DNA from 3 places in the Ensifer sp. 22460 genome. Region 1 is predicted to be linked to each of the others. Evidence: riboswitches for the same ligand, from Rfam matches in the RefSeq annotation. Region 1 holds a riboswitch; each other region holds the start of a gene.

Region 1 (7,157 bases):
ATCGGTCCGTCGACGAGGCGGACCGCTTCGGCCTCTCGGCGGAGCGTCGGCTGGTGGCAAACGAACTGCGCCACCAGATGGATGCCGTCGTTCAGTTTCAGGCGCAGCTTTCCTTCTGGGACAAGACCTACGACGAACTGGCCAAGGGGCACGTCAGCGACGCATTCGTTGCGGACGAGCTGTCGGGCTGGCTGTGGGAAGACTACGGCTTCTCCTGGCTGATCATGACGGATGTGGATCACAACACGTCGACAGTGTTGAAGGGCGGTGTTGCCGTGCCGAGCGAGACGGCCCGTGTCCCGCTCGAAGAGGTCGATGACCTTCTCGACGAAGCCAAACGCCGTTACGATAACGTGCTCAGAAACAGCCGCGACTCCTACGCGCTGGATGTCGTGACGCCCGACCCGCAATCGCTGATGCCGTCCGTCCCCGGGATCCACGCCGTGGACTTGCGCGAGATCGACGGGCGCATGAGCGTTGCGGTGGTGCAGGCGGTCATCCCGGAAACGCTGGTCGTTCCAGCGGAGCGCCGGGCGCCGGTGCTCATGGTTTCGGTGCGACCGGTGACGGCCAAGATGACGCGAGAGATCGCGGCGCGTTTGGGCGTCCGGGGTCTTGCTTTCGTGCCATTGACCGAGCGGCCGAAGGGCAGCGTCTACACATCGGTCGGCCGCTGTTCCGACGCGTCCTGTCTGGTGGCGGCGTGGATGCCGCAATCGCCTGGTGGTTTCGTGCGTGCCGAACTGCTGCCGAGCGTCATCGTGATGGCGATCGTCGCAGCCCTGCTGATGGCGTTCGTCGCCTTCCGCTTCTCGACGCTCTTTGCCGCCTTGCAGCAGAGCGAGGCGCTCAACCGGCACCTCGCCAAGCACGATCGGCTGACGGGGCTGCTCAATCGCAGCGGTTTCGACGACATGCTGGCGGCGGCGCTGCTGCGGGCGAAGACGCACCCGTTCACACTCGTCTATGCCGACCTCGACGCGTTCAAGGCGGTCAACGACCGCTATGGTCATGCGGCAGGCGACGCTGTCCTTGTCGCCATGGCCGAGCGCTTCCGCAACCGCGCTGGCCCGAAGGGTACTGTCGCACGGCTCGGCGGCGACGAGTTTGCAATCATCCTCGGCGATTGCAGCGAGACCGACGCTCGGAGCCTTGCGACTGGTCTTGTCGCCGATGCGCAGACACCGGTTGCGTTCAACGGCCAACTGCTGGTCGTCGGCGGCAGCGCCGGCATCGCCTTCGCGCCGCGCCATGGTTTGACCGCGCGTGCCTTGCTGCTGGCGGCAGATGAGGCGCTCTATCTTGCCAAGCGACGTGGCCGTAACCGCGTCGAGACCGCTGACGATACGGTGCTGCCGGACGATACCTCCGGCGAGCAGCCAACCGCCGGGCCAAGCGGCCCGGGCGATTTTTCTACTCCGGTACGTTATAGGGCGTGATGACCACCACGGCAGAAAGCTGAGGGCCGACTGCGGCGGACGGCACGCGGCCGTAAAGCATGATCGTGCGGAAGGCCGTGCGCGCGTCGGTCTTCAGGTCGTGATGCAGGACGAAATGAATGCGCCGCGCGCGCAGCAGCGCCAGATTGTCATCGTCGAGATCATGGGCGATGTAGAGCGCGCAGTCACGGTTGAGACGATCGAAGGCCGCGAGCACCGAGCGGTTGCCGCCGCCGATCGAATAGGCGGCATTGATGTCGCGGTTGGCGGCGAGCGCTGCGTCCGCCAGCGCGCCGGTTTCGCTATCGCGACCATGCCCCTCGCTGATCTCGACGATCCTGATTGTCGGATAGTGCTGACGCAACACTCGGCGAAAGCCGATTTCGCGCTCTTCCTCACCGCGGAAGCGGCCGCTGGATAGCGTCACGAGGACCGTGGCCGCGGCACCTGCAAAGCGTTCGCCAATCAGATAGGCAGCCGTTTCTCCGGCCGCCCGGTTGTCGGCGCCCGCATAGGCGGTGCGCTGGGAGTTGGGAAGGTCGGTCACCAGCGTCACGACGGGAATGCCGCCTGTCTCGAAGCGTGCGACGGCGCCAACGATCTCGGGCACATCCGGCGCCTTCAATACCAGCCCGTCGGTTCCGCGCAGGCGTATGCGGTCGAGCAGTTGCACGATGTCCTGCGGGCGCATGGTCTCGGCGAAGTGAAAACGGCAGCGAAAGATCGTCGGCGCCAGCGTCATGGCTTCGCTTTCGAAGGCCCGCCGTACCGCATCCGTAAAGCGCTCCGGCGCCTCCATGACGATATCGATCGCGAACTTGCGGCCCTGAATGTCGAGCCCCGCCTGCTGCTTTTCCAGCTCCTCGATGGCCGCGCGAACCCTGGCGATGGTCTGGCGGCGGACACCCGGGCGCTCGTTGAGCACGCGATCGACCGTCGCGGTGCTGAGACCGGCCTGAAAGGCGATGTCCTTGACCAGAAAGGGATGGGCCACCGCCGCTGCTCTCCTGATGGATTTTTGATGGATTCTTGCTCTATATCATGTTTTGCCGCCGCCTATAGTCGTGTCCATCAAGATGTTCCGGAGGAGGAAACGGGATGAAGACCGACAACAGTGCGAGGCAGCGGATCGAGCGTGTCTGGCTCACCGAAGCGGCCTGCGATATCGAGGCGTTCCGCGCGGAGGTCGAGCGCCGAACCAACCTGGCCGACTATCCCTATGCTTCAAGCTGCGACCAGAACGTGTTGATCTACAACAGCGCCGAGCTGATTGCAGCCTGCGGCAATGCCGAGGCGCGGCGGGCGGTGCTTGCCGAAATCTGTGAGGCGCTGGCGACCGGCCCGGGTGTGGCGGTCTTCAAGCGCGCCTTTGCCGATACCACCGCGGTGGATGTCGCGAGCACCGTCTTCGACGAGATCATCGAGGAACAGCATCGCACCAGCAGCGGCGGCGGCGATCATTTTGCCAAGCCCGGCGCCAATGATCGCATCTGGAACTCGCTGGAAAAGCACTGCCTGAAGGCGCCGGAAAATTTTGCAGCCTATTATGGCAATGCCATCATCGCGCTTGTCAGCGAAGCTTGGCTCGGGCCGAATTACCAGATGACGGCGCAGGTGAACCGCGTCAATCCGGGCGGCGCGGCACAATCGGCGCACCGGGACTACCATCTCGGCTTCCAGACCGCCGCGGTGATCGAGCGCTATCCGGCGCATGTTCACAAGCTTTCGCCGGTGCTGACCCTGCAAGGGGCGGTCGCCCATTGCGACATGCCGCTTGAAAGCGGGCCGACGCTGTTCCTGCCCTATAGCCAGACCTATGTGCCGGGTTATCTGGCGCTCAATCGGCCGGAGTTCCGGGCCTATTTCGACGAGCACCATGTCCAGCTCCCGCTCGAAAAGGGCGATGTCGTCTTCTTCAATCCGGCGCTCTTCCACGCCGCCGGCAACAACCGCTCCACCGACATCCGCCGCGTGGCGAACCTGCTGCAGGTGTCCTCGGCCTTTGGCCGGGCGATGGAAACGGTCGATCGGCTGACGATGAGCGCGACGCTCTACCCGGCCTTGAAGGCGTTGCTGGCGAAGGGCAAGCTGACCGATGCGGAAGCGGCCAATGCCATCGCGTCCTGCTCCGAGGGCTATTCCTTCCCAACCAATCTCGACCGCGACCCGCCGCTTGGCGGGCTGGCGCCGAAGACCCAGGCGCAGTTGATGCGCGAGGCACTGACCGCAGGAACGAGCGAGCAGGATTTTCAGGCCGCACTCGACGCGCAGGCGAAGCGCAAGCTGAGCTGACGGTCCGACAGCACATCCGACAGGCTCCCGGAGCGTTTCGCCCGGGGCCGCACCTGTTTTACACGATCATCCGAGGGAGGAATTTCAATGAGCGGACAAATGGAAGGCAAGATCGCCATCGTCACCGGCGGCACGCAAGGGCTGGGCGCAACGATCGCCGGCCTATTCGCCGAACGCGGTGCGGCAGGCATCGTCATTTGTGGGCGCAACGCCGCAAAGGGAAAGGCGAAGGCCGAAGAAATCGGCAAGGCCAGCGGCGCGAAAGTGGTCTATGTCGAGGCCGATCTTGAAAAGGTTGACGACGCGCGCAAGGTCGTTGCCGCCTGCGATGCGGAGTTCGGCCGGGTCGATGCGCTGGTCAATGCCGCCGCTATCACCGATCGCGGCACGATCCTCGACACGACACCGGAACTGTTCGACCGCATGTTCGCCATCAACGTGCGGGCGCCGTTTTTCCTGATGCAGGAGACGGTGAAGGTGATGCGGCGTGAGCAAACGGAAGGCACCATCGTCAATATCGGCTCGATGTCGGCAATGGCCGGGCAGCCCTTCATTGCGGCCTATTGCTCGTCGAAAGGCGCTCTGGAGACGCTGACCAAGAACACTGCCTATGCGCTTCTGCGCAACCGCATCCGCGTCAACGGCCTGAATATCGGCTGGATGGCTTCCGAAGGCGAGGACCGCATCCAGCGCGAATTTCACGGCGCTGCCGCGGATTGGCTCGAAAAGGCGGCCGCCAGCCAACCCTTCGGCAGGCTCGTCGATCCGGCGGAGGTGGCGCGCGCCTGCGCCTATCTGTCTTCCGCGGAATCCGGGCTGATGACCGGATCGGTGATCTGCTTCGACCAGTCGGTCTGGGGCGGCTATGACGGTTCGCCGCATCCGGTGGCGCCGCTCTAGATCACGATGATTTTGGGTCGGATCGACCCAAAATCATAAACGTGATCGATCCTCAAAAGTTAGAGCGGAATGCGGGCGGAAAACCGCGCGCACTTTTCCTCATCCCGCTCTGACGGGCGCTTGTCTTTCCTTGGCGGCTGTGCCCTTATGACGCCGTCAGGTGCCCGCGCGAGCGGGAGAATCGGGAATCCGGTGTCATTCCGGAACGTGCCCAACGCTGTGACGGGGACGGTCGCCTCTAGAAGTGCCTTGAATTGATTCAAGGCTTTGCCACTGGATCTTCAATCGATCTGGGAAGGTGAGGCGACCGGTTGAACCGAAGTCAGAAGACCGGCCTGGCGAGATAGACCGAACCCCGCGCGGACGGCGGGAGGTTTTCGCATTGTTGGGGATCGAACGATGCTGACTGAACAGAAGGGCGGCCTTGCGGCTGCCGGTGCCTTTTCGCCGGACGAGCGGGAGGCCGTCTACCGCGCCATCGAAACACGCCGCGACGTGCGCGACGAATTCTTGGCCGAGCCTCTTCCCGACGATCTGGTGAAACGCCTGCTTGCCGCGGCGCACAGCGCGCCGTCGGTTGGCTTCATGCAGCCCTGGAATTTCGTACTGGTGCGGGGGGCAGAAACGCGCGAGCGCGTCTGGCAGGCGTTTCACCGCGCCAATGATGAGGCCGCCTTGATGTTCGAGGCAGAGCAGCAGGCCAAATACCGCTCGCTGAAGCTTGAAGGCATTCGCAAGGCACCGCTCAGCATCTGCGTCACCTGCGACCGCACACGCGGCGGCGCCGTCGTTCTCGGGCGGACGCACAATCCGCAGATGGATGTCTATTCGACGGTCTGTGCCGTGCAGAACCTGTGGCTTGCGGCGCGAGCCGAAGGCGTTGGCGTCGGCTGGGTCAGTATCTTTCACGAGGCGGAGATCAAGGCGATCCTCGGCATTCCCGATCATATCGAGATCGTCGCCTGGCTCTGCCTCGGTTATGTCGATCGCCTTTACCAGCAGCCCGAACTGGCGGTGAAGGGATGGCGGCAACGCCTGCCGCTGGAAGAACTGGTGTTTGAGGAAGGCTGGGGGAACTGCAGCGAGAGTTCCTAAAGCCCGTCGCGCAAAAGTGCGCAGCGATCGCGACGCGCTTTAAGGCGGCGCCGGGTTCAGTTCTGGACCGGTTGATAGGCCGGTCCCTTCGGGTGCTTCAGGTCGATCGAGGTTTCTTCCTGCGGCAGGAAGGTCGGACCGACGACGCGCACCTTGCTCTTGGACGGGTCGTAAGGCCTCTCCTCGGCCGGCGCCGTGGCGGTCGTGGTATCCGCCGGCTTCTTGGTTTCGATCACGACGATGGATGACTGATCGTCGCCGATCTTGGTGCCGGTCGTTTTCGGTGAGGTTGCGGCAGTCTGCGGTATCTGGCAGCCGCACATGCCGGGCTTGCTGATGCCGCGTGTGCGATAGGCGAACGCATTGGGCATTTCGGTATAGGGTAACCCGGTCACGGCCGAGACCATCTGTTCGCTCTCTTCCGTGTTGATATCGTGGAAGTAGAGTTCGGTTTCGGCGCCAGGACAGCGCGCCCAGCAGGCCTGTTCGTCCCGCGGGAAGTCGGCCGGCGTCGCATCCGAGGAGATCGGGAAGAAAGCGCCGTCGCAGGTGCGCACGCACATGGTCCTGAGTGTTCCGCGATAGTAGCCATCCTGCGGCGCATAGCCGTCTTCGCCATGCCCGAGCATCGGCCCGTAGGCGTCGTCAGGTGGCAGGTCGGCAATGATGTTGCGGTGCGTTTCGGGCTCTTCGGGCTCGACGCTCGCGAATTCTTCGCTGTCGCCGTAGCAGCCGTTGATTTCAAGCGCGGCAAGGATGCGGCGGCGACTGTCTTCGCTGCCGCCGGCGACGATCTGCTCGCGCTCCGACTTCAGCATGCGCAGATTGTCTTCCATCTCGGCGATGAGGCTGTCGAGCTCCCCGCAGCTGTCGGGGTCGCCGCCATCGAAGACGACAACGCTGCCGCCACCGCAGCCCGCGCGGCGGCGGTCGTTCTTCGCCCGGCGCAGCTCGATATTCTGTCGTGAGATGGCGCTGGCATAGTCCCGGGCATCCGCAGTGGTGGCGACCATGTCGGGCAGTTGCGCAAGCCGGGTATTCAGCCGGTCGCACACGGTCGATGCCAGCGAAGGATCGGCACCGACCAGGGCCAGCGGCACAAGCACCACAGCGACGTGTTTCAAGCGCGGGAACACGGGCGAAGTCTCTTCCTGCTGCCGCATGATGCCGGCCTTCTGATATGGGCGGCTGCCAGCGGCAATTCCTGTTTCACCTCCATCATAGAGCTTGTCGGTGATCGTGCAACGACAAGCGGCGGTTTGCGTTAACGGCTCCGGCCGGCGATGGCATTCAAGCGGCGCGGGCGGTTTCGAGCGACATCGGGCGTTCGAGAACGGTGCCTTCGATGGCGGCAATGGCCTTCATGCGCTGAAGCAGGTCGTTAGTCACTTCCCAGGCGACGGCAACGGCGAAGACCGAGCCGATGCGATG
Region 2 (7,157 bases), on a different contig from region 1:
CGCTGCCTGATAGGTGAGTGCCGTCTTATGTTTCTGCGCCATCCGCAGAAACTGCCGCGCCTTGGCTCGCGCCTCGAAGCGCGTGATGCCCAGCTGATAGTGCCAGCGCCACAGATAAATGCGCGCATAGACCATGGCTGCGGCGGCATAGGCACGTCCATAGGCGGGATCGAGCGCAATCGCCTGGTCGAAGTAGGGCAGTGCCTTCGCGAAGTCTTCGGGCGTGGTGCGCCGGTGATGCTCCCAGCCGCGCAGGAACGCATCAAAGGCCGCCGGCACGGCCGTTTCCTTGCGCCCGAAGGCCATCTGCTGGTCAGGGTCCAGCCGCAACGCAAGCGCTTCGGCAATGCCGCGCATCACTTCGTCCTGCAGCGCAAAGGCGTCGGTGAGCGATCCGTCGAACTTTCCGGCCCAGACGTGTCCGCCATCAAGGGAATCTATGAGCTGAGCATTGATGCGAAGCTGCTCTCCGGCACGCTGGACGCTGCCTTCAAGCACATATCGGACACCGAGCTCTTCCGACACCTGCCTGGCTGTCACCGACTTGCCCTTGTAGGTGAACGTCGAGTTGCGCGCGATGACGAACAGGCCGGAGATCTGGGCCAGTTCGGTGATAAGGCCGTCGGTCATGCCATTGGCGAAAAATTCCTGCTTGGGGTCATCGCTGACATTGGCAAACGGAAGCACGGCGATCGAGGGCTTGTCTGCCTGGCTGAAGTCCACGGCCTGAGCCGGTCGGATGTCGGCAGGCGGCTGCCACGGGCGCCACCAGGCGGCACCGACGGCGGCTGCGAATGCCAGGGCAGATGCCGCGGCCAGCGCGACCCAGCGTCTTCCACGGTGTGCTTTGGCCTTCGGCTTGCCGGCGTGGGCTTCGTCCAGCCAGAGACGGTAGGTCCGAACCGGTTTTTCGACGTGTTTCAGGCGTTGCTCGCCGAGAAAGACGAAACCGACGTCGAGGTGCTTCTCGACCTGGTCATAGGCGGTGCCGGAGATGACGATGCCGCCCGGTTCGGCCAGGCTCTGCAGGCGCTCGGCGATGATGACGCCATCGCCGTGAATGTCGTCGCCCTCGACGATCACGTCGCCAAGATTGATGCCGATGCGAAATTGCAGCCGCCCCGCGTCCACGCCGCGACTTTCAGATTTGGCGCGCTGCACCTCGACCGCACATCGGACCGCCTCGACGACGCTGTGGAACTCGACCAGCAGGCCGTCGCCCATGGTCTTGATCAACCGGCCGCGATGCGTCTCGATGCTTTGTTCGAATAGTTCGTGCAGGTCGGCCTGAAAGCGGGCGCAGGTACCCTCCTCGTCGGCCTGGGTAAGCAGCCCATAGCCGCAAACGTCGGCAATCATCACGGCGGCGAGCCTGCGTTCCATGTGCCTACCGGATAAACGAAGCCCCTCGGGTCGGTTGCGGGATGGTTCAGCGACCTTTGCGCGTCCATAGGACGCGCGGCGCTGCAGTTTAACGCAACATCTGTAATTGCTAAAATATGTTCGTTCGCGATCTGCCATTCGCCTAATGTCCGGTGCGGCTTCGCGCTCGACAAATCGTCGCGCGACGCAAGTCGGCCGGGGAGGTGTCGCAAGCGTCGATTGACTTTGCGGCGCCCGCTTCCTAATCATCGGATGTTGGATGGTTCCCCCTTGTCGTGGCGATCGGGGGGAATAATTGGGAATGTGACGGATGGACCCAAATCGGGCATCCTTATCGCAGCCGACCCCGCGACTGTAGAACGGTCAGGGTTCGCCATCGGGTTCAGAATCGGGCTGTCAGCCGATTGCATGGGGCAATCGAAGCAGGTCGGGATCGAGCCGGAAAAGCCACTGGCGTGGCATCGTGATCAGCCGGGTTGGACGCCTCTTCTTCTACGAATCGTCCGCCTTTCACGAAGCCGCCCACAGCGCCGCGCGTCGGAGACGACGCGCAAAGGTTCGCTGTGGCACCGGAAAGCGCCGGGAAGGTGAGGCGGGCCGCTCGGGTCCTGACATCGGAACCTCGTCCATTCTGAGCGAGGCGATGTGGGGCCTCGTGACGCCGTGAGCCAGGAGACCTGCCACCCGACATGGGCATTCCGCCCGAGGAGACGTGTCGTCTCCAACGCCATCACGGAGGTTGTTTTGGCTCTCAGATACTTTCCCGAACGCGCCGCCGGCGCGTCGAACGGCTGTTGCCATCTGCCGCTGACCTTGGCGCGGTCGCGATGAGCAATCCCAGCGCCGGACCCGTTCTGGTCCTCGGCGGCGCCCGTTCCGGCAAATCCAGCTTTTCCGAGAAGCTCGTCGAAGCGTCCGGTCTCACCAAACATTATGTCGCCACCGGCCGCGCCTGGGACGACGAAATGCGCGCGCGCATCGACCATCACAAGATGCGCCGCGGCGAAGGCTGGACGACGCATGAGGAGCCGGTCGATCTCGTCGGCATCCTCAGTCGCATCGATAATCCCGATCACGTCGTGCTGATCGACTGCCTGACGCTGTGGGTCACCAATCTCATGCTCGAGGAGCGCGACATCGAGGCGGAGTTCGCAGCGCTCGCCGCCTACCTGCCGCAGGCGCAGGCGCGCCTCGTTTTCGTTTCCAACGAGGTCGGCCTCGGCATTGTGCCCGAGAACCGCATGGCGCGCGAGTTTCGCGACCATGCCGGCCGGCTTCACCAGATCGTTGCGGAGAAATCCGCTGAAGTTTACTTTGTCGCGGCCGGTTTGCCGCTGAAAATGAAGGGTTGAATAATGACCACTGCGAGAACCAGCCACGGCAAGATCCCGGCGACTGTCATCACCGGCTTCCTCGGCGCCGGCAAGACGACGATGATCCGCAATCTGTTGCAGAACGCCGACGGCAAGCGCATCGCGCTGATCATCAACGAGTTCGGCGATCTCGGCGTCGACGGCGACGTCTTGAAGGGCTGCGGTGCGGAGGCCTGCAGCGAGGACGACATCATCGAACTTACCAATGGCTGCATCTGCTGCACCGTGGCCGATGATTTCATCCCGACCATGACCAAGCTGCTCGAGCGCGAAAACCGCCCGGATCATATCATCATCGAGACCTCGGGCCTGGCTTTGCCGCAGCCGCTGATCGCCGCCTTCAACTGGCCGGATATCCGCAGTGAAGTCACCGTCGATGGCGTCGTCACCGTGGTCGACAGCGCTGCCGTTGCCGCCGGCCGCTTTGCCGATGACCATGACAAGGTCGATGCGCTGCGCGTCGAGGACGACAATCTCGACCATGAAAGCCCGATCGAGGAACTGTTCGAGGATCAGTTGACCGCTGCCGACCTGATCGTGCTCAACAAGACCGATCTGATCGACGCGTCCGGCCTCAAGGCGGTACGCGACGAGGTTTCCTCGCGCACCAGCCGCAAGCCGACCATGATCGAGGCGAAGAACGGCGAGGTGGCCGCCGCCATCCTGCTTGGCCTCGGCGTCGGCACCGAAAGCGATATCGCCAACCGCAAGTCGCATCACGAGATGGAGCATGAGGCGGGCGAGGAGCACGACCATGACGAGTTCGACAGCTTTGTCGTCGAGCTCGGCGCCATCGCCGATCCGGCCGCCTTCATCGATCGCCTCAAGGGCGTGATATCAGAGCACGACGTGCTGCGTCTCAAGGGTTTTGCCGATGTGCCTGGCAAGCCGATGCGCCTGCTGATCCAGGCGGTCGGTGCCCGCATCGACCAGTATTACGATCGCGCCTGGGCGGCCGGCGAAAAGCGCGGCACGCGTCTCGTCGTCATCGGCCTGCACGACATGGACGAGGCGGCGGTTCGCGCTGCGATTGCTGCGCTCGTCTGATCGTTCATTGAATGAAATGATCTAACGCATTGAAATAACGCAATTCCGGACGGAAGCCGCTTCACGCGTTTCCGTTCGGAATTGCCCGAACGGACAAGACCATGCATCTGCTTCTCGCCCAGAAAGGAACGATCGCCGACGGCAACGAGGCGATCGACCTTGGGCAAACGCCGGCCGACATCCTGTTCCTGTCTGCCGCCGACACCGAGCTCTCCTCGATCGCCGCCGCCCACGGCCGGCGTGACGGTGGCCTGAGCCTGCGCATTGCGAGCCTGATGAACCTGATGCATCCGATGTCGGTCGACACCTATGTCGAGCGCACGGCGCGTCATGCGAGGCTGATCGTCGTCCGGCCGCTCGGTGGCGCCAGCTATTTCCGCTATCTGCTCGAAGCCTTGCATGCGGCCGCCGTCACCCACCGTTTCCAGATCGCGGTGCTGCCGGGCGACGACAAGCCGGACCCGGGCCTTGAACCGTTTTCTACGGTTGAGGCCGATGACCGCCAGCGGCTCTGGGCCTATTTCAACGAGGGCGGCGCCGACAATGCCGGCCTGTTCCTCGACTATGCCGAGGCGCTGGTTTCAGGCGCCGAGAAACCGCAGCCGGCCAAGCCTTTGCTGAAAGCCGGCATCTGGTGGCCGGGGCGGGGCGTGATCGGGGTTTCGGATTGGTTGAGTGTTGTGGGGGCTGGAGCCCCCGCATGCGCAAATCCCACCATCGCCATCTGCTTCTACCGCGCCCTCGTCCAGAGCGGCGAGACGCGGCCGGTCGAAGCGCTGATCGATGCGCTGAAGGTGCAAGGGGTTCGGGCACTGCCGGTCTTCGTCTCCAGCCTCAAGGATGCGGTCTCCGTCGGCACGCTGCAATCGATCTTTTCCGAAGCCCCACCCGACGTGGTGATGAATGCCACCGGCTTTGCCGTTTCTTCGCCCGGCGCCGATCGTCAGCCGACGGTGCTGGAATCAACCGGCGCGCCGGTGCTGCAGGTGATCTTCTCCGGCTCATCACGGCAGCAATGGGAGACATCGCCGCAGGGGCTGATGGCGCGCGATCTGGCGATGAACGTGGCGCTACCGGAGGTCGATGGCCGCATCCTTGCGCGCGCCGTCTCGTTCAAGGCGGCGTCGATCTACGATGCGAAAGTCGAGGCTAACATTGTCGGGCATGAGCCGCTCGAAGATCGGGTGCGTTTTGCCGCCAGCCTTGCCGTCAACTGGGCGAAGTTGCGTCGCACCGAACCCGCCGACCGGCGGATCGCCATCGTCATGGCCAATTATCCGAACCGCGACGGGCGCCTCGGCAATGGCGTCGGTCTCGACACACCGGCCGGCACCGTCGAAGTGCTGCGTGCCATGACGGCAGAAGGCTATGCGGTGGGCGACGTCCCGGAGGATGGCGACGCGCTGATGCGTTACCTGATGGCCGGGCCGACCAATGCGGCAGGCCGTGATCGTGAAATTAGAGAAACAATTTCGCTCAGCGATTACAACGCCTTCTTCGATTCGCTTCCGAAACAGATTCAGGATGAAGTTGGCGGCCGTTGGGGCGCGCCCGAGGCCGATCCGTTCTTCCTCGACGGCGCCTTCGCGCTGCCGCTCGCCCGCTTCGGCGATGTCATCGTCGGCATCCAGCCGGCGCGCGGCTACAACATCGATCCGAAGGAAAGCTACCACTCGCCGGACCTGGTGCCGCCGCATGGCTATCTCGCCTTCTATGCCTTCCTGCGCCATCAGTTCGGCGCGCAGGCGATCGTGCATATGGGCAAACACGGCAATCTCGAATGGCTGCCGGGCAAGGCGCTGGCGCTGTCTGAGACGTGTTACCCCGAGGCGATCTTCGGGCCGCTGCCGCATATCTATCCGTTCATCGTCAACGATCCGGGCGAAGGCACGCAGGCCAAGCGCCGCACCAGCGCCGTCATCATCGACCACCTGACGCCACCGCTCACGCGCGCTGAATCCTACGGGCCGCTCAAGGACCTCGAGGCGCTGGTCGACGAATATTACGACGCCGCCGGCGGCGACCCGCGACGGCTGCGGCTCTTGAGCCGCCAGATCCTCGACCTCGTGCGCGACATCGGCCTCGACAGCGATGCCGGTATCGACAAGGGCGACAGCGACGACAAGGCGCTGGAAAAGCTCGACGCCTATCTCTGCGACCTCAAGGAAATGCAGATCCGCGACGGCCTGCACATCTTCGGCGTGGCGCCGGACGGGCGCTTGCTGACCGATCTGACCGTGGCACTGGCCCGCGTTCCGCGCGGGCTTGGTGAAGGCGGGGACCAGAGCCTGCAGCGGGCGATCGCGGCGGATGCGGGGTTCGCCTTCGACCCGCTCGATTGCGTCATGTCGGACGTCTGGACCGGCGTAAAACCATCGATCCTCACCGATATCTCCGACGCCCCCTGGCGCACCAACGGTGACACCGTCGAACGCATCGAGCTCCTCGCCGCAAGCCTCGTCTCGGGTGAGCAGCCTTGCCCAGCGGACTGGACCCACACGCAAGCCGTGCTCGACGAAATCGAGACGCGTCTCAAGCCCTCGATCTCCGGCTCCGGCGCTGCCGAAATGGCGGGCTTTCTCACCGGCCTCGACGGCCGCTTTGTCGCCCCCGGTCCTTCCGGCGCGCCGACCCGCGGCCGCCCGGACGTGCTGCCGACGGGGCGCAACTTCTACTCCGTCGACAGCCGCGCCGTGCCGACACCTGCCGCCTATGAGCTCGGCAAAAAATCCGCCGAACTGCTGATCCGCCGCTACCTGCAGGATCACGGCGAGTGGCCTTCCTCCTTTGGCCTCACCGCCTGGGGCACGGCGAACATGCGCACCGGCGGCGACGACATCGCCCAGGCGCTGGCGCTGATCGGCGCCAAGCCCGTCTGGGACATGGTTTCACGCCGGGTCACGGGCTACGAGATCGTGCCGCTTGCCATGCTCGGCCGGCCGCGCGTCGACGTAACGCTGCGCATTTCCGGTTTCTTCCGCGATGCCTTCCCGGACCAGATCGCCCTCTTCGACAAGGCGATCCGCGCCGTCGGCGCGCTGGAGGAGGACGATGCCGACAACATGATCGCCGCGCGCATGCGGGCGGAAAGCCAGCGGCTGGAGGCAGAAGGCGTCGAGGCTCAAGAGGCCGCGCGTCGCGCCTCCTATCGCATCTTCGGCGCCAAGCCCGGAGCCTATGGCGCAGGCCTGCAGGCGCTGATCGATGAGAAAGGCTGGGACAGCAGAGCCGATCTCGCCGAGGCGTACCTCACCTGGGGCGCCTACGCCTATGGCGCCGGCGAAGAGGGCAAGGCCGAACGCGATCTCTTCGAGGAGCGGCTGCGCACCATCGAAGCGGTGGTGCAGAACCAGG
Region 3 (7,157 bases), on a different contig from region 1:
GCCCGACGAAGCCGATCGCTCCGGAAAAGGCCACCATGACCCCGGTCAGGAGCGCAGTGACGACGAAGAGCGTCAGACGGAAGCGGCGCACGGGAATGCCGAGCGTCATCGCCGTCTCGTCGCCCATGGCAAGCGCGTTGATCTCCCGCGATCGGACGACCAGCCAGCCGAGCGAGACTGACAGCACGAGCGCCGGATAGATGAGATGCGGCCATTGCGCCAGGCCAAGGCCGCCGAGCATCCAGAAGATCACCGTGTGCGTCGCCCGCGGATCCCCCAGGAAGATCATGAGATTGCCGATCGACGTCAGCACGAACGCGACGGCGACGCCGGCGAGCACCAGGCGATCGGCACTGGTGCCGAGCACGCGGGAAACGAAGGCGACCAGCACGGTTGCCAGCAGCGCGCCGCCAAAGGCAAAGAGCGGCACCGTGAGAAGACCGAGGATCATTCCGGTGTGGAGCAGTGCGACGATCGCCCCGAGCGCGCCGCCCGAGGAGACGCCGAGCAGATGCGGATCGGCAAGCGGATTGCGCGTGACCGATTGCAGCACGGCGCCTGTCAGCGCCAATCCGGCGCCGACAAGCCCCGCCAGCATGACCCGCGGCAGGCGCACGTCCCAGACGATGCTTTCGCGCCCCGCCGACCAGAAGGCCTCGACGCTGCCGGGCGCGAGCTTGCTTGCGACGATCGACCAGACGGTGGTGACCGGGATCGGCGCCGAGCCGAGCGACACGCCCGCGGTCACGGTCAGGAGAAGCAGCAGCAACGCCGCAAACACCCCGACCCCGCCGCGGATCACCCGAACGGGAACCACCCGCGAAACGGCAGCGGGACCAGGCGACGTATCCTCAGCCAGCATCGGTTACAGGCCTTCGCCGTGAAAGACCTTGGCGAGCCGGGCAATGGCGTCGATGTTGCGCGGCCCCGGCGTCGCCTCGACATAATCGAGCACCACGAAGCGGTCGTTTTTCACCGCATCGATAGTGGCGAAGGCCGGATTGTTCTTCATGAAGGCGATCTTGTCCTCGGCTTTCACCTCGCCGTAGTTGACGATCACCACGACCTCCGGATTGCGATCGATCACCGGCTCCCAGGAGACCTCCACCCAGCTCTTGTCGACGTCGTCCATGATGTTGGCGCCACCGGCCGCCTCGATCATCGCCGTCGGGATGCCGAAGCGGCCTGATGTGAAGGGCTTTTCCTCGCCGGAATCATAGACGAAGACGCGCGTCGGCTTTTCGCGGCCGGCATTTGCCTCGGTGATCGCGGCCAGTTGGCGGCGGTAGCCGTCGACCAGCGCCTCGGCGCGATCCTCGACCCCGAAGATGCGGCCGAGGTTGAGGAGATCGACGAACATGTCGTCCATCGTAGGCTTTTCCCTGGCCATGACATGGATGCAGGATTCGGTCAGTTCGTAGACGCCGATCTTGAACGGCGCCAAGGTCTCGGGCGTCACCTCGCCGCCGACCTTCATGCCGTAGTTCCAGCCGGCGAAGAAGAAATCGGCGTCGGCGTTGAGGAGCACTTCCTTGGTCGGATATTTTTCCGCAAGCTCCGGCAGTTCCTTCACACCTTCGCGCAGCTTTTCATCCAGCGTCTTCCAGCCGGAAACGCCGGTGTAGCCGACCATGTGGTCCTGCAGTTTCAGCGCCAGCATCATCTCGACCAGATTGACGTCGTTGGCGATCGCCCGCTTCGGCGCGGCATCGAAGGTCACCTCGCGGTTGCAGCTCTTGACGGTGACCGGATAGGCGAGCGCCGGCACAGCAGTGGCGATGAGAAACAGGAAGGCAGAGGAGGCAATGTTGATCTTCATGAAATGGATCCCTGTCGAGGAAGTGAAAAGGAGAAACGGGCGGTGCCGGCAACGGCGGTGCTGTGGGCGGTGGCGGTGACACCGAAGGCGGAGGACAGCGCCCGCGGGCTCAGCACCGCGTCGGGTGTGCCAAAGGCGGTGAGCCGCCCCGCCGTCACGATCGCCACGTCAGTCGCGAATTCGGCGGCGAGATTGATGTCGTGCAGCGTCGATACGATCGTCAGCTTCAACGTCTGCAACAGCTCGAGGATTTCGAGCTGGTGGCGGATGTCGAGATGGTTGGTCGGCTCATCAAGGATGATGATGCGCGGCTCCTGGGCAAGCGCCCGGGCAATCAGCACCCGCTGCTTCTCGCCGCCCGAGAGCGTCGAGAACTGGCGGCCGGCGAGATGGGCGAGATCGAGATGGGAGAGCGCATGCTGCACGCGCTCGCGGTCGGTGTCCGTCCAGCCGTTGAGCCCCTCTCGCCGCGGGATGCGGCCCATCATCACGACGTCGCGCACGCTGAAGGGAAAATCGCCGGGCATTTCCTGAAGCACGACGGCGATCGTCTTTGCCGCTTCGCGCGCCGAAATCGACCAGAGGTCGATCCCGTCGACCTCGATGCGGCCCGCATTCGGCTGCACCGCCCGGTAAAGGCAGCGCAGAAGCGAGGTCTTGCCGGCCCCGTTCGGCCCGAGGATCGCAAGCCGGCTGCCCGCCTCGATCGCGAAGTCCATGTCGTCGACCAGGGTCAGCCCCGGGCGCGGCCCCCAGCAAAGCCCCTTAACGCGAAGGGCGGCTCCTGTTGCGGTGCAGGTCATGGTCTGATCCCTCCCCGGCAGCGCCACGCGTCCATCCCGGACGCACCAGGGGCGCTTGAGCGCATGCGTGTCGCGCTCATTGGAAATGGCCCGCAAGGTCTTCGGAGACGAGCATGGCCGCCGGGATGCGGGCGAGCGTCTTGCCCTTCAGCTCGCGCGGCCGTTCGGCAGCCCGCGTCATGCCGTCGCCGCGCTCCACATAGGTGGCGGCAAAGCGGACGAGATCGTCGATGTCCTCTTCCGGCGAAATGTCGCCAAAGAGATAGGTCGCCTTGCCCGTCGCCTGGAAGGCGATGGTGCAGGGGCGCGTGCATGCAGCCATGCAGACCGTGCCGGCAATCGAGAAATCACGATCGAGCGGCGCGCCGAGGGCGGCAATGCTGCGGTTGAGCCGCTTTATCAGCTCGGCGCCCGGCATGCAGGGGCCGCCGGTAAAGCGGCAATCGGTGCAGACCGTTATCTTATGCTGTCTTGAAGTCGGCTCAGCCATTTTCTCTCTCCGCCGGACTGACGGCAAGAGATGGCGAAGCGGCAGGATGACGGAAAACCGTCGCGCGAAAGCCAGTTCTTTTCCATCGGAACACCCCGTCCGTTGTGGTTGATCGGTTCGATGGCAGGTCTCCTGGCTCGCGGGTCGCGGCGCATCCACGTCTTCCCGGCCTTTGGCCAGTGACATGGTGTGAATGCGCTGTCCGCTCACAGTTGCGGGGGCAGCCACGGTTTCGGTCCCGTCAGGGTCGTCCGTTCCGTGTTCCCTTTTCAGCCGCTTCCGCATTGTCGCGGACGCAGCACCATCGCGCTCTTCCTCGCATGAATCGGCAGCGGATACAACCGATGGGGTCGGGCGGCCGGGATCTATCAACATGCGGCGTTTCGTCATGTACTGACTGTTATAAAATAACATAACGACAATCAACAAGGAAATGATCCTAAGTCACCCTGCCGGCCGCCGCGGGCGAGAGTCTCGCCTGACGGCGACGACCGGCGTATCCTTGCTCCTTGGCTTGTCGGGAAAGGATCTCTGCCATGGCTGCCTATTTGATCGCCGATGTCGATATCACCGATGCAGCGACCTTCGAGGAATACAAAAGAGAGGTGCCGGCGACGGAGGCCCGCTATGGCGGGCGCTATCTCGGCCGCGGTGGCGCAACCCGGGTGCTTGAAGGCGACTGGGAACCGCACCGGCTCGTCATCCTCGAGTTCCCGGACATGCAAGCCTTGCTCTCCTGGTACCAATCGCCGGACTATCAGCGCCTGAAGGCGATCCGTGAGCGCTGTGCCAGGACACGGATCATAGCACTCGAAGGCGTCGCCATCTGAAGCGGAGCGCAAGACTGGCCGCAATTGCCGGCCTTGCTCGTGAAACGAACGGATGAGCGCCCCCGTCACTTCAAGCTTCGCGGCGCGCGGATGAAGCAACTGCGGGGCATGTGCTCCGGGTCCATCGACATGCGGCGTTTCGTCATGTCCATCCGTTATGCGATAACATAAAAATACAACGCCAGAGTTGAATAGCCGGCGAAATCCGCCTTGGTGGGACCGTGTGCCTTCATCGGGACCGGCGCGCCGCCACCCTCTCGAACTTGCCTTCGCACGACCGCCCGGCCCGACGCTTTCGGACCGGTGCCGCGCAGCGCTCATCAGCCCCCACTGCGCGCAAAAGCCGGAAATTTAACGTACGTTACGCTCACGTAACCCCAAGGCCGTTGAGAAAATCAGCAGCCGAAGCGACAATTGCCAAAGCTAGGATTGGGCATCGACAAGCCACCGATAAAATCAACTTAGCCGCGCAGGTCCCGAAATGAAGTGATGGCAACGCAACTTGCTACAGGGGATGGCAGTGAATCCAATTGACTTCTTCGTCGAGACGCTTCGGACCTATCCTCCGGTCGCCGTCTTCCTCGCCCTCGGCATCGGCTTCCTGATCGGGCCCATCAAGGTCGCGGGGTTCAATCTCGGAAACGTCACCGCCACGCTGCTGGCGGGTGTTCTCATCGGGCAGCTGGGCATCCAGGTTTCCGGTGATCTGAAGTCCACCTTGTTCCTGATCTTCCTGTTCGCCGTCGGCTACGGTGTCGGCCCGCAATTCGTGCGCGGCTTGAGCACCGATGGGCCGAAGCAGATTGCCTTTGCGCTGTCTGTCCTGGTGCTGTGCCTCATCGTTCCCTATCTCTGCGCGCTGATCGCCGGGCTTCCGCTTGGCTACGGCGCCGGCATGTATGCCGGGTCGCAGACGATCTCGGCTGCGATCGGCGTTGCCACGGACCAGATCAATTCGCTCGGGCTGACGCCGGAGCAGGCCAAGACCTTTGCCGACCAGATTCCGATTGCCTATGCGGTCACCTACATCTGGGGCACGATCGGCTCTGCCATCATCCTCGCCCAGCTTGGCCCAAAACTTCTCGGCATCGATCTTCCGGCGGCCTGCAAGGAGTATGAGGCCAAGCTCGGCGGCGGCACCGAGAGCAGCGAACCCGGCATCACCCGCGCCTATCATGATTTCGGCCTTCGGGCCTATCGGATCGACGAAGCAAGCGGGCTAACCGGAACGCCGGTCAAGAACCTGCTTCCCGGCATTCGCGTCTTCGTCGAGCGCCTGCGAAGAGGCGATCAGATCATCGAAGCGGATGGCAACACCGTGCTGCAGCCGGGCGACGTCGTCGCCTTCTCGGGCAGGCGCGCCCTGCTCGTCGAAAACCTGGACAGCAAGCTGACGGAGGTCGAGGACAAGGAGCTTCTGAACGCGGAGGCCGAGATCGTCGACGTCTACGTGACCAGCAAGGCGCTGGCCGGAAAGACACTCGCCGAAGTCAGCACGATGGATTGGGCGCGCGGCGTCTATGCCCGCAAGATCGTGCGCTCGCTGGTCGAGATCCCGGTCCTTCCCGGCACGACCGTCGAGCGTGGCGACATCGTCACCATCGGCGGCGCCAGGAGGCACGTCGAAGCGGCGATCAAGGCTCTCGGCTTTGCCGATCGCCCGGTCGAAACCACCGACATCGCCTTCCTCGGCTGGGGTCTGTTCATCGGCGCGATGATCGGGGCGCTGACGATAACGATCGGCGGTATTCCGATCGGGCTTTCCACCTCCGGCGGCGCCCTGCTTGCCGGTCTCGTGCTCGGCTGGCTGCGCACCACCTACCCCGCCTTCGGCCGCATCCCGTCGCCGGCGCTGTGGCTGTTGAACACGCTCGGCCTCAACATCTTCATCGCCGTGGTCGGTATCGGCGCCGGACCGGGCTTCGTCGCAGGCCTCCAGGAGGTTGGCATTTCGCTGTTCATCTGGGGAGTCGTTGCAACCTCCATCCCGATGATCGCCTCGGTGCTGATCGGCCACTATGTCTTCAAGTTCCACCCGGCGATCCTGTTTGGCGCCTGCGCCGGCGTCAGGACCACGACCGCAGCGCTCGGCATGATCCAGGAGGCGGCCAAGAGCAAGGTGCCGGCGCTTGGCTACGGCATGCCCTACGCCATCGGCAACACGCTGCTCACCATCTTCGGCCTCGTCATCGTCATCATGCTCGCCTGAGGCGCGCCGGCGAACCGAGACCATTGTTCCAATTTCATAGATCACAGGGAGTGTGGATCATGTTGGACAGAAAATTCTACGACAGCATTTCCGATCTCAGCCCGTTCGAAATCAAGGACGAACTGATCAAGCTCGCCAAGACGAGCTCGCAGAAATCCGCCAAGGCCTTCCTGAATGCCGGCCGCGGCAACCCGAACTGGACGGCAACGCGCGCCCGCGAAGCCTTCTTCCTGCTCGGCCAGTTCGCCCTGACGGAGGCTAAACGCGCCTACTACGATCCGAAGGCGGGCGTCGCCGGCATGCCGCCCCAGGACGGCGCGCATGCGCGGTTCCAGAAGTGGATCAAGAAACAGCTTCAAATCACGGAAAACGTGGACGAGGACGACGAAGGCATACCGGCCGCCAAGACCCTCGGTGACGCCGTCGCCTATGCCATCAACACCTTCGGCTTCGACCCTGATGGATTCGTGCACGAACTGACGGACTCGATCATCGGCGACAACTATCCGGTCCCCGATCGGGCGCTGCATCACAACGAGATCATCACCCACGAATATCTGATGTGGGCGATGTGCGCCGGCCACCGGCCAAGCGTGAAATTCGACCTCTACCCGGTCGAAGGCGGCACCGCCGCCATGTGCTACATCTTCAAGGCCTTGAAGAACGCCCGCATCCTCAACGCCGGCGACACGATCGCGCTCGGAACGCCGATCTTCACGCCCTATCTCGAAATGCCGCAGTTGGAGGATTACACCCTCAAGACCATCAATGTCAGCGCCGAGCAGGAAGACCGCTTCCAGTTCACCGACGATGACATCAAGGCGCTGGAAAACCCCGAGGTGAAGGCGCTGTTCCTGGTCAACCCCGGCAACCCGTCCGCCGTCGCGATGGATCCGGATTCGATCAAGCGCCTTGTCGATCTCGTAAACAACAAGCGTCCCGATCTGATCATCCTTACCGATGACGTCTACGGCACCTTCGTCCCGGGCTTCCAGTCGCTGCTCGG

Evidence for each region. Region 1 has a riboswitch for cobalamin ahead of bluB (5,6-dimethylbenzimidazole synthase). Riboswitches for the same ligand answer to the same signal wherever they lie in the genome.
Region 2: another riboswitch for cobalamin. It lies ahead of cobU (bifunctional adenosylcobinamide kinase/adenosylcobinamide-phosphate guanylyltransferase); the one in region 1 lies ahead of bluB (5,6-dimethylbenzimidazole synthase).
Region 3: another riboswitch for cobalamin. It lies ahead of ACTJKM_RS24310 (DUF1636 family protein); the one in region 1 lies ahead of bluB (5,6-dimethylbenzimidazole synthase).

What each region holds. Positions count from the first base shown of each region.
Region 1 covers NZ_JBQENZ010000008.1:30,645-37,801, forward strand. The annotation lists gene ACTJKM_RS11945 (sensor domain-containing diguanylate cyclase) at 1-1,439, shown strand, start outside; gene ACTJKM_RS11950 (LacI family DNA-binding transcriptional regulator) at 1,414-2,433, opposite strand; gene ACTJKM_RS11955 (phytanoyl-CoA dioxygenase family protein) at 2,538-3,731, shown strand; gene ACTJKM_RS11960 (SDR family oxidoreductase) at 3,819-4,631, shown strand; cobalamin riboswitch at 4,773-4,984, shown strand; gene bluB (5,6-dimethylbenzimidazole synthase) at 5,031-5,726, shown strand; gene ACTJKM_RS11970 (DUF2865 domain-containing protein) at 5,783-6,889, opposite strand; gene ACTJKM_RS11975 (acyl-homoserine-lactone synthase) at 7,017-7,157, opposite strand, start outside.
Region 2 covers NZ_JBQENZ010000022.1:102,836-109,992, forward strand. The annotation lists gene ACTJKM_RS24735 (adenylate/guanylate cyclase domain-containing protein) at 1-1,383, opposite strand, end outside; cobalamin riboswitch at 1,627-1,848, shown strand; gene cobU (bifunctional adenosylcobinamide kinase/adenosylcobinamide-phosphate guanylyltransferase) at 2,211-2,735, shown strand; gene cobW (cobalamin biosynthesis protein CobW) at 2,739-3,803, shown strand; gene cobN (cobaltochelatase subunit CobN) at 3,905-7,157, shown strand, end outside.
Region 3 covers NZ_JBQENZ010000022.1:22,816-29,972, reverse strand. The annotation lists gene ACTJKM_RS24325 (FecCD family ABC transporter permease) at 1-862, opposite strand, end outside; gene ACTJKM_RS24320 (ABC transporter substrate-binding protein) at 866-1,819, opposite strand; gene ACTJKM_RS24315 (ABC transporter ATP-binding protein) at 1,816-2,622, opposite strand; gene ACTJKM_RS24310 (DUF1636 family protein) at 2,699-3,112, opposite strand; cobalamin riboswitch at 3,218-3,433, opposite strand; gene ACTJKM_RS24305 (DUF1330 domain-containing protein) at 3,649-3,942, shown strand; gene aspT (aspartate-alanine antiporter) at 4,463-6,151, shown strand; gene ACTJKM_RS24295 (bifunctional aspartate transaminase/aspartate 4-decarboxylase) at 6,211-7,157, shown strand, end outside.